One region of the Arthrobacter sp. UYCu712 genome, then DNA from elsewhere that is predicted to be linked to it. Evidence: riboswitches for the same ligand, from Rfam matches in the RefSeq annotation. Region 1 holds a riboswitch; each other region holds the start of a gene.
The links. Region 1 has a riboswitch for thiamine pyrophosphate ahead of ABIB51_RS14350 (ECF transporter S component). Riboswitches for the same ligand answer to the same signal wherever they lie in the genome.
Positions count from the first base shown of each region.

Region 2: linked by a shared signal. The riboswitch ahead of thiO (glycine oxidase ThiO) and the one ahead of ABIB51_RS14350 (ECF transporter S component) in region 1 are both predicted to bind thiamine pyrophosphate.
Region 3: linked by a shared signal. The riboswitch ahead of thiC (phosphomethylpyrimidine synthase ThiC) and the one ahead of ABIB51_RS14350 (ECF transporter S component) in region 1 are both predicted to bind thiamine pyrophosphate.

Region 1 covers NZ_JBEPOZ010000014.1:43,319-46,549, reverse strand. Annotated here, with positions in the region: gene ABIB51_RS14365 (MrpF/PhaF family protein) at 1-48, shown strand, start outside; gene mnhG (monovalent cation/H(+) antiporter subunit G) at 38-475, shown strand; gene ABIB51_RS14355 (DUF4235 domain-containing protein) at 523-786, opposite strand; TPP riboswitch at 964-1,107, shown strand; gene ABIB51_RS14350 (ECF transporter S component) at 1,175-1,807, shown strand; gene ABIB51_RS14345 (ABC transporter ATP-binding protein) at 1,854-3,231, shown strand, end outside.
Region 2 covers NZ_JBEPOZ010000001.1:279,275-282,505, reverse strand. Annotated here, with positions in the region: gene ABIB51_RS01450 (thiazole synthase) at 1-18, opposite strand, end outside; gene thiS (sulfur carrier protein ThiS) at 24-260, opposite strand; gene thiO (glycine oxidase ThiO) at 257-1,603, opposite strand; TPP riboswitch at 1,597-1,729, opposite strand; gene thiE (thiamine phosphate synthase) at 1,756-2,463, shown strand; gene ABIB51_RS01430 (ferritin-like fold-containing protein) at 2,487-3,158, opposite strand; gene ABIB51_RS01425 (RNB domain-containing ribonuclease) at 3,200-3,231, shown strand, end outside.
Region 3 covers NZ_JBEPOZ010000022.1:58,349-61,579, forward strand. Annotated here, with positions in the region: gene thiC (phosphomethylpyrimidine synthase ThiC) at 1-1,207, opposite strand, end outside; TPP riboswitch at 1,202-1,309, opposite strand; gene ABIB51_RS18125 (amidohydrolase family protein) at 1,607-2,707, shown strand; gene ABIB51_RS18130 (VOC family protein) at 2,789-3,231, shown strand, end outside.

The sequences.
Region 1 (3,231 bases):
GTGGCCCGGTTCGTCGCCGACCGGCGGGAGCAAACCCGTGAATCCTGACAACTCTTCGGGCGACTTCTCCGGCGACACCGTGATCGACGCCGTCTCGGCGGTGTTCATGCTGGTCGGCGCCCTGATGTCCCTCGGCGCGGCGATCGGGCTGCTGCGGTTCCCCGACCTCATGAGCAGGATGCACGCCGCCACCAAGCCCCAGGTGCTCGGGCTGTTCCTGCTGCTCTGCGCGGTGGGACTCCAGATGCGCACCTGGTGGGTGTGGCCCGTCCTTGTGGTGGCCTGGATCTTCCAGCTGCTCACCGTGCCGGTGTCCGCCCACATGGTGGGCCGGGCCGGTTACCGCACCAAGCACCTCCACCCGGAACTGCTCAGCGCCGACGAGCTCGAGGCCGTGGTGCAGCAGGCCGCGGGCACGAGCGGGTTCTCCGACGAGGGTGCCGAGCCGGACGACGGCGGCCGCGACCGCCGCTGAGCGGGTGGTTAGACGATGGGCCTAGTCGATGCACCCAGACACTGCGCCTAGACCAGGTCCTGGGTTTTGGCGAAGCGGGTGATGGCCCGCTGGGTGCCGCGGTTCGCGAGGACCTGGATGATGGCGCTGACCGAGGCTGAGATCAGCGCGAACGTCAGGGCCGAGCGCAGCGTGGTGGGGACGTCGTCTTCGGTGCCCTTGGGCGGTTTGTTGCCCGTGGACTTTTCCCAGACGGTGTCGACGAGCTTGGTGCCGAGGAACCCGGCAAGCAGGCTGATGCCGGTTCCGAGCAGTTTGATGAAGATGTTCATTCTTCGGACTCCTTGTGGGAGGAAACAGGGCTTCCCCTAGCCTAGCGTCCCGGCCCCCGCAGCAGGGCCGCCACCGCGCGGGCCGCGCCGGTCCCTCCGCACCCCGATTGTGACAGCCGGGCAAGGGATAACCGGCCCTGCGGGTGTAGACTAGGCATCGCCCACAAGGGCGATATTTAGATACGACAGGGGAGCGCCGCCGTCGGGCATCGCTGGAGAAATCCAGGGAAACCATCGGTGGGCGCTGAGAGTGCGGACAGCCGCAGACCCTCGAACCTGATCCGGTTAGTACCGGCGCAAGGGAGTCGAGTTCTCAGAGTGCGTGGCGGGGCGGCGGAAGCCGCGGCCGGCCGTCGCACTCTCCCCTCCTGTTCCTCAGGAGGACGACATGACTGACATTTCTGCGAAGCAGACGCTCACCCGGCGCAATTACAACTGGCGTGTGGTGGACATTGTGGTGGCCGCCCTGATCGCGGTTGCCGGCGGCGTCATTTTCTGGGCCTGGTCCCAGGGCGCCAACCTCATTTCCGCACCGGTCAACGCACTGTATCCGCCGTTGACCGGACTCTACGCCGGCGGCTGGATGATTCCCGCCGTGCTGGGCATGCTCATCATCCGCAAGCCCGGGGCCGCACTGTTCTGCGAAACGGTGGCAGCGACCGGTGAACTGATCATGGGCTCGCAGTACGGCACCACGGTGCTGATCTCCGGCGTCCTGCAGGGCCTGGGCGCGGAGCTGGTGTTCGCCGCACTGGTGTACAAGAAGTTCAACCTGCCGGTCTCGCTGCTGGCCGGTGCCGGCGCGGGCCTCTTCTGCGGCCTGAACGATTCGTTCCTGCCCTGGGGCTGGAACATCGCCTACGCCGGCGGGGACAAGCTCGCCTACATCATCTTCACCGCCATCTCCGGCGCCGTGATCGCCGGCGGACTGTCCTGGCTCGCCACCCGCGGCCTGGCGAAGACCGGCGTGCTGAGCTCCTTCGCATCCCGCAAGGCCGCAACGGAGCCTGTGGTCTCCTGAACACCGACGTGCTGCTGAGTAACCTGCTGACGACGACGGCTCCCCGATGACGACGCGCCTCAACGGTGTCCGCCCGGCGGCCGTCACGGCCCGGGGCTGGGGCTGGCGGCACGCCGGCCGGTCCCGGCCCGCGGTCAACGGGCTGGACCTGGACATCCGGCCCGGAGAGCGCGTGCTGCTGCTCGGGCCCTCGGGCGCGGGCAAATCGACGCTGTTGCATGCCCTCGCCGGCGTGCTCGGCGACAACTCCGACGGGTCCAGCGCGGAGGATTCCGACGAGGCCGGCAGCCTCCTGATCGACGGCGCCCCGCCCAGGGCGCAGCGCGGCCGGGCCGGGCTGGTCCAGCAGGACCCGGAAACCCAGGTGGTGCTCTCCCGGCTCGGGGACGACGTCGCCTTCGGGGCGGAAAACCTGTCCGTGCCGCCGGCGGAGATCTGGGGCCGGGTGCGGGAAGCGCTCGACGACGTCGGGATGGGCCGGCTGCCGCTGGACCATCCGACCTCCGACCTCTCCGGCGGCCAGAAGCAGCGCCTGGCGCTGGCCGGCATCCTGGCGATGCGGCCCGGGCTGCTGCTGCTGGATGAACCCACCGCCAACCTGGACCCGGCAGGCGTCCTGGAAGTCCGGGACGCTGTGGGTCGCTGCCTGGACAAGACCGGGGCCACCCTCGTGGTGGTCGAGCACCGGGTCGCCGTCTGGAAAGACCTGGTGGACCGGATCGTGGTCCTGCAGCCGGGATCCGCCACCCAGCCGGCTGTCCTGATCGACGGGCCGCCGGACCGGATCCTGGCGCAGGCCCGGGACATGCTCACCGCTGCCGGGGTCTGGGTGCCGGGCTACGTGCCGCAGACCCGGGCACGCACGGCGTCGGCCGGCCCGGGCTCCGCGACAGCCACGGGCTCCGGACAGCCCGGCGCCGGGACCCTCCTGATGGCCGCAGATCACCTCGCCGTTTCCCGCGAACGCCCCCGCCGCGCCGGTGTGCTCCAGGGCTTCGCCGCCATCCCCCCGGTCCCGGTGCAGTCCGGCATCGCGGCGCAGATCCGGGCTGGTGAGGCGCTGACCATCACCGGCCCCAACGGCTCGGGCAAATCGACGTTCGCCCTGACCCTGGCCGGCCTCCTCAGGCCGGTATCCGGCACCGTTTCCGCCACGCCGGCATTGGCTGCCGGCGCCGGGACCGATCCGTACTCGTGGAAAGCGCAGCAACTGATCGCCCGGATCGGAACCGTCTTCCAGGAACCCGAGCACCAGTTCGTCACCGGCAATGTGCTCGACGAGTTGATGTTCGGCCCCCGGCACCTGGGCCGGGGCGAGGACCGCGTGGACGAGCTGCTGGAGCGGCTCCGGCTGACCGAGCTGGTGCACGCCAACCCCTACACCCTGTCCGGCGGCGAAAAGCGGCGGCTCTCGGTAGCCACCG
Region 2 (3,231 bases), on a different contig from region 1:
TACTACTGTTTCGACCATGGTGCTCATCCTCCTTGTACTGCCGTGACCAGTTCGACGTCGTCGCCGTCGGCGAGCGCGGTGCCGTGCCACTGGCTGCGGGGCACCACCGCGGCGTTGCGCGCCACCGCGACGCCGAGCTTCCTGCCGTCCGCGGACTGCCCGTTCGGCGCCAGCGGCCGGCCGGTGACCTGGCTGACCAGGGTACTGACGGAGGCGCCGTCGGGGACCGTGTGATCCGACCCGTTGAGTGTGATGTTCATGCGGTTTCCTTGCTGTGCTCTGGAAGGGGACGGACGTGGTGCGGGGCGGGGTGGTGGGCGGCGGCACTGAACCGGTCGGGCCGGAAGCGGGCCCAGCGGGCGTCCGCCGTGCCCTCCAGCAGCTGCCGGCAGATCCGCGCGGCGGCGGGGGTCAGGAGGATGCCGTGCCGGAAGAATCCGGTGGCGATGATCAGTCCCCCGACGTCCCCGGCGCGGCCCGGGGCCCGGTCCGCCACGCGGCCAAGCAGCGGGGCGTTGTCCGGCGTCCCGGGCCGTGCCCGCGAGGTCGCTTCGAGCAGTTCCAGCTCCGCGACCGCGGGAAGCAGTTGCTGGGCGTCCCGGAGCAGCTGGTACACGCCTCCGGCGGACACCGCGCCGGAGCCGGGGGCATCCCGGTCCGCGAGTGCGTCCTCACGCTGCGTCGCGCCGATCACCACCGTGCCGTCCAGCCGCGGAACAATGTACACGGGCACGCCGCGGACCAGTCCGCGGACCGTGGAGCCCAGCAGCGGCCGCAGATGCGCGGGCACTCGGAGCCTCAGGATGTCGCCGTGGACGGGCCGCAGCGGCAGGGCGAGCCCGGCCGGCAGGCCGCCGAGTCCCGCTGCGCCGAGGCCGTTGGCCACGATGGTCTCCCGGGCCCGGACGTCCCCTCCGCCGGCCAGGCTGACTCCGCTGACGCGGCCAGCCGCCCACAGCAGTCCGGCAGCCAGGCGGCTGACGGTGTCGCAGTGGCTGTCCGCCGCCAGGAGTTCACTGATCCGGGCGAGCAGGCGGCGGGGATCCACCTGGTGGTCGGCGGGGATGTCGAAGGCGCAGGAGATCGCCGGGCTCAGCAGGGGTTCCCGGCCGCGTGCCTCGCGGACGGTCAACGGCTCCACTGTGAGCCCGCAGGCCTGCTGCACCGTCCGCAGGTCCGCGAGCGCCCGGCGGTCGGCCGCGTCGGCGCCCACCGCGAGGGTCGGCGTCGTGACGTATCCGGTTCCGGTGTCCGGGCCGGCGGCAGTCCCGGCGGCTTTTACGGCGGCTGTCCCGGCGTTGCTTTCCAGCTGTGCCGCGAAGTCCGGCCACAGCCGCGAGGATTCGAGCATGAGCTCCAGCAGGTCTTCCTCCTGGTAGTGGAGTTCGCTCACGGGGGCGAGCATGCCAGCGGCCGCCCAGCTCGCGCCGCTGCCGGGGGCGTCGTCGATCAGGGCCACGGAGCGGCCCGACTGCCGGGCGGCCCAGGCGATGCCGTGGCCCACCACGCCGCCGCCGATCACGGCGACGTCGTAACATTCCCGGCCGGTGCCGTCCTGGGTGCCGTCACGATTGCCGGCATCGAAACTAACTGGAGTGCCCAAGAAGGATTCCTTCCCTACGCCGGTACTAACCGGATCAGGTCAAGCGGTCGGCTCTGATGCCCTCTCAGCCCCTTCGGCGCCGGACGCAATGGCGAACGGCTGCAGCGGGCTCCCGCGGTATTGCCCCAGTTTAGAGGAACTAGGCTTGGGGCATGCGCCAGGATCCCGTCCACACCCCCGCCCGCCTGTACCTGTGCACCGACGCCCGCAAGGACCGCGGTGATTTCGGGGACTTCGTGGATGCCGCCTTCGCCGGCGGCGTCGACATCATCCAGCTGCGCGACAAGTCCATCGAGGCGGCCGAGGAACTCGAATTGCTCGAGGTCCTGCGCCAGGCCGCCGGCCGGCACGGCCGGCCCTGGGCCGTCAACGACCGCGCAGACCTCGCCTCGCTGTCCGGCGCGCCGGTGTTCCACATCGGCCAGAAGGACATCCCGCTGGCGGCCGCCCGGGGCTTCCTTGGCGCGGACACCATGATCGGGCTGTCGACGCACAGCCCGGAGCAGGTGGAGGCCGCCATTGCCGCTTCCGCCGCCGGCACCGGGCTGGGCTACTTCTGCGTGGGACCCGTGTGGGCCACCCCCACCAAGCCGGGCCGCTCCGCCGTCGGGCTGGACCTGGTGCGGTACGCCGCATCGGCGGTCCGCCGCGCCGAAGCCGCGGATGACGGCACTGTAGGCGGCACTGATGGCCGCACGGTGCCGTGGTTTGCCATCGGCGGCATCGATCTGGGGAACGTGGGGCAGGTGGTGGAGGCCGGCGCACGCCGGATCGTGGTGGTCCGGGCCATCACCGAGGCCAACGATCCCGCAGGTGCCGCCCGTGCCCTGCTCGCCGCCCTCGACGCCGCGGAGGACTGACCGCGCAGCACTGGAGGGGAGGCCTACCCGGCCAGCCCCAGCTGGCGCATCCTGCTTGAGTGGCTGGCCGCCAGCTCGACGGTCAGTTCGCGGACCAGCTCCCGGGACTTTTCCTCGTCCGCACCGATCAGTCCGCCGAGGAACGCGTGCTCGAAGCTGACCCGCCGGGCCTGCGTCAGGGCCTCACCCAGCAGCCGCCTCGCCCACAGCGACAGCCGGGACGCCAGCCGCGGGTCATCGGCAAGGGCCGTCCTGAGCCGGTCCCGCAGCACCGCCGTCGCTTCCTCGTCCGCCTGGATCCGATCGACCAGGCCGCGGGTCGAGTCGTCGACGTGCCGGGCGACGGCGCGGTAGAAATCCGCGGACACGGTGTCGATCACGTAGGCCTTCATCAGGGATTCGAACCAGTCGGCCGGGCGGGTGCGTTCGTGGAAGTGGTCCACGGAGGGCTGGAAGGGCAGCATGGCCGTCTCCGTGTCCAGTCCCATTTCCTCCAGCCTGGCACTGACCAGTTCATAATGCTGGAACTCGATCACTGCGATCCGGCCTAACACGGCACGGTCGTGCAGGGTGGGCGAATACCGTGCGTCGGAGGACAGCCGTTCAAAGGCCGAAAGTTCGCCGTAGGCCATCACGCCGAGCAGATCCATAAGAAAGCTGTTGTAGCGGGCAGGATCGGCCGGGGATGTGGTCATGATCCAAGACTAATGGCGCAAATGGAGCTAACCTGATTTTCGTGTCCCATCATCGCCTGACCCCCAGCGTCCA
Region 3 (3,231 bases), on a different contig from region 1:
CCGGGCCCTCCACCATGACCTGCACATCGAACTCCCAGGCCCGCTGCGTGAGCTCGGCCAGGGTGTCCAGCTCGGCGAACTGCGCCGCGTCGTTGGCATCCGCCGTCGCGCCGGGCCGCAGCCCGTCACCGAGCGAGAAGGCGACGTCGTAGCGGGCGAAGATCTCGCACAGCTCATCGAAGTGCGTGTAGAGGAAGTTCTCCTGGTGGTGCGCCAGGCACCAGCCGGCCATGATCGCGCCGCCGCGGGACACGATGCCGGTGACCCGGTTGGCCGTCAGGGGCACGTAGCGCAGCAGCACCCCGGCGTGGATGGTCATGTAGTCCACGCCCTGCTCGCACTGTTCGATCACGGTGTCCCGAAAGATCTCCCACGTGAGGGCGTTGGCCTCGCCGTTGACCTTCTCCAGCGCCTGGTAGATCGGTACGGTCCCGATGGGCACGGGGGAGTTGCGGATGAGCCACTCCCGGGTGGTGTGGATGTCGTCCCCGGTGGAGAGGTCCATGACGGTGTCCGCGCCCCACTGAGTGGCCCACTGGAGTTTGTCGACTTCCTCCGCGATGGAGCTGGTCACGGCCGAGTTGCCGATGTTGGCGTTGATTTTCACCAGGAACGCCTTGCCGATGATCATCGGCTCCGATTCGGGGTGGTTGACGTTGTTGGGAATGATGGCGCGCCCAGCCGCCAGTTCGGAGCGGACCAGCGCGACGTCGCAGTTCTCGCGCAGCGCCACGAACCTCATCTCCTGGGTGATCACCCCGTCCCGGGCGTAGCGCATTTGCGTCACCGTCCGGCCGTCGGCGCCGCGGCGCGGCACGGGGCGGCCGCCCCTCCACTCGGCCGACGCCGCACCCCGGCGGACCGCGGACTTGCCGTCGTCGAGCAGCTCGCGTTCCCTGCCGGCGTAGGCTTCGGTGTCCGCCCTGGCCTCGATCCAGGGCGCGCGGAACGGCTCCAGCCCCCGGACCGGATCGCTCCCGGGGCCCGCCGTGCGGTACACCCGGAACGGGGCGTTGCGGGTGCCGCCGGGCGAATCCGCCAGCTCGATTTCGGTCACCGGGACACGGAGGCCGTGTTCGTCATCCGTAGTGAACGCCAACGAATGGGACGCCAGCGATTGTGTAGTTGCAGCGGCCTGGACTTGGACGGGCAGGTCCTGGACTGCCTGATTGTGGACAGGGCTGTGCTGTGTCAATTGCGTATTCACGGAATACTCACTTCCTTCGCCGGCATTACCCGGACAGGTTCAACGGTCGCAGGCTGCGTCAGCCCGATCTCAGCCCCTGCTGGGGCACCCGTGTGGTCGTAGACGAAGCTACCACAGGCCGTCCGGAAGGAGGCCGCGTGACGGCGGGCTGCCCGGCCGCGGTGTGAGCGTGGCATGGTGACTCTGCCCAGGGCTGTGCCCTGCATCAGGACGGCGACGCCGGAAGACCTCCCGGCGCTGCCGGTTGAGCCGCTCTTGCTGCTAGTGCATCCGGACTCTGCCCCGCGTGGGATGGCTACGAATCGATGACCCTCTGCACGATCGCTGACGTTCCGTTCTTTACGCGAGCTGCGGTTTCGAGGAATTCGGCGGATCGTCACGCGGATTAGGCTTTAGGCCATGAGCAGCATTATCGAGTTCAGCGGTCCCATCCTGACCGCGGCGGACCAGGAGCGCCACGGGCTCTGGTCGGTGGACGGCCTGTTGACCTTCGACCGTCCGGCCGGCGGACCGGACCTGGTGCTGGACGGGTGGGTCATTCCCGGGCTGGTGGACGCGCACTGCCACATCGGGCTGGGCCCCGGCGGGGATGTCCCGGACGCCGTGGCCGAGGCGCAGGCCCTGACGGACCGCGACGCCGGCACCCTGCTTGTGCGGGACGCCGGCGCCGTGCATGACACCCGCTGGCTCCAGCAGCGCGCCGACCTGCCCCGCATCATCCGCGCAGGCCGGCACATCGCCCGGACCCGGCGTTACCTGCGCGGCTTCGCCGTCGAGGTGGAGCCGGAGGACCTGGTGGAGGCCGTACGCAAACAGGCCCGCGCCGGCGACGGCTGGGTCAAGCTCGTGGGGGACTGGATCGACCGCGACGCCGGCGACCTCGCCCCCAGCTTCCCGGCTCGGGTGCTCGCGGACGCCGTACGGGCCGCCCACGATGAAGGCGCCCGGGTGACGGCGCACTGCTTCGCCGAAGACACCCTCGACGACATGCTCGACGCCGGGATCGACTGCATCGAACACGGCACGGGCCTGCTGCCGCGGCACCTGCCGCGTTTCGCGGAGCAGGGCGTGCCGATCGTCCCCACCCTGATCAACATCGCCACCTTTCCGGACATCGCGGCGCAGGCGGACGCCAGGTTCCCCCGCTATGCCGCGCACATGCGCGCGCTCTGGGAACGCCGCGCCGAGCGGATCCTCGAAGCCTTCGAGGCCGGGGTGGCCATCTATGCGGGCACCGATGCCGGCAGCGTGATCAGGCACGGCCGGATCGTCGACGAGATCAACGCCCTGCACGCAGCGGGCCTCCCGGCCCGGGCTGCCCTCGACGCCGGAGCCTGGGCCGCGCGGCGCTGGCTGGGCGCGGAATCCATCGGCGAAGGGGCCAGCGCCGATGTCCTCGTCACGGCGGAGGATCCGCGGAGCCATCCCGCCACGCTGCGGCAACTCAAACACATCGTGCTGCGCGGGCAGCCGGTCCGGCGCGAACCATCCACCCATTAGGAATAAATTGAAGCTTCAAGTAATTTATCTTCATGAAGGGTCATCGAAGAACGGTGGCCGCCGAAGCACCGGAGCGATGACATGACCGCAGAAGCCAGCACCCAGGATCTCCTTCCCGCCGAACTCACCATGGGCACCGTGATGCTCAAGGTCGGCGACATGAAGCTCATGACCGACTACTACCAGCGCGCCCTCGGCCTCGACGTCGTCGCCGAGCAGGACGGCGGGCTCTACCTGGGCCGCCGGCAGAAGCCGCTGGTCCACCTGGCTCCGGCGCCCGGGCTCAGCATCCCCGCCCGCGGCGAGGCTGGACTCTTCCACACCGCCCTGCTGTTCGACGACCAGCCGTCCCTCGCCGCCACCGTGGCCAGCGCCGCCCAGTACGAGCCGCAGTCCTTCGCGGGCAGCGCCGACCACCTAGTGAGCGAGGCGTTCTATTTCACCGACCCGGAAGGCAACGGCATCGAGCTGTACTGGGACCGTCCGCGTGACGCCTGGTCCTGGCAAGGCAACAACGTGGTGAT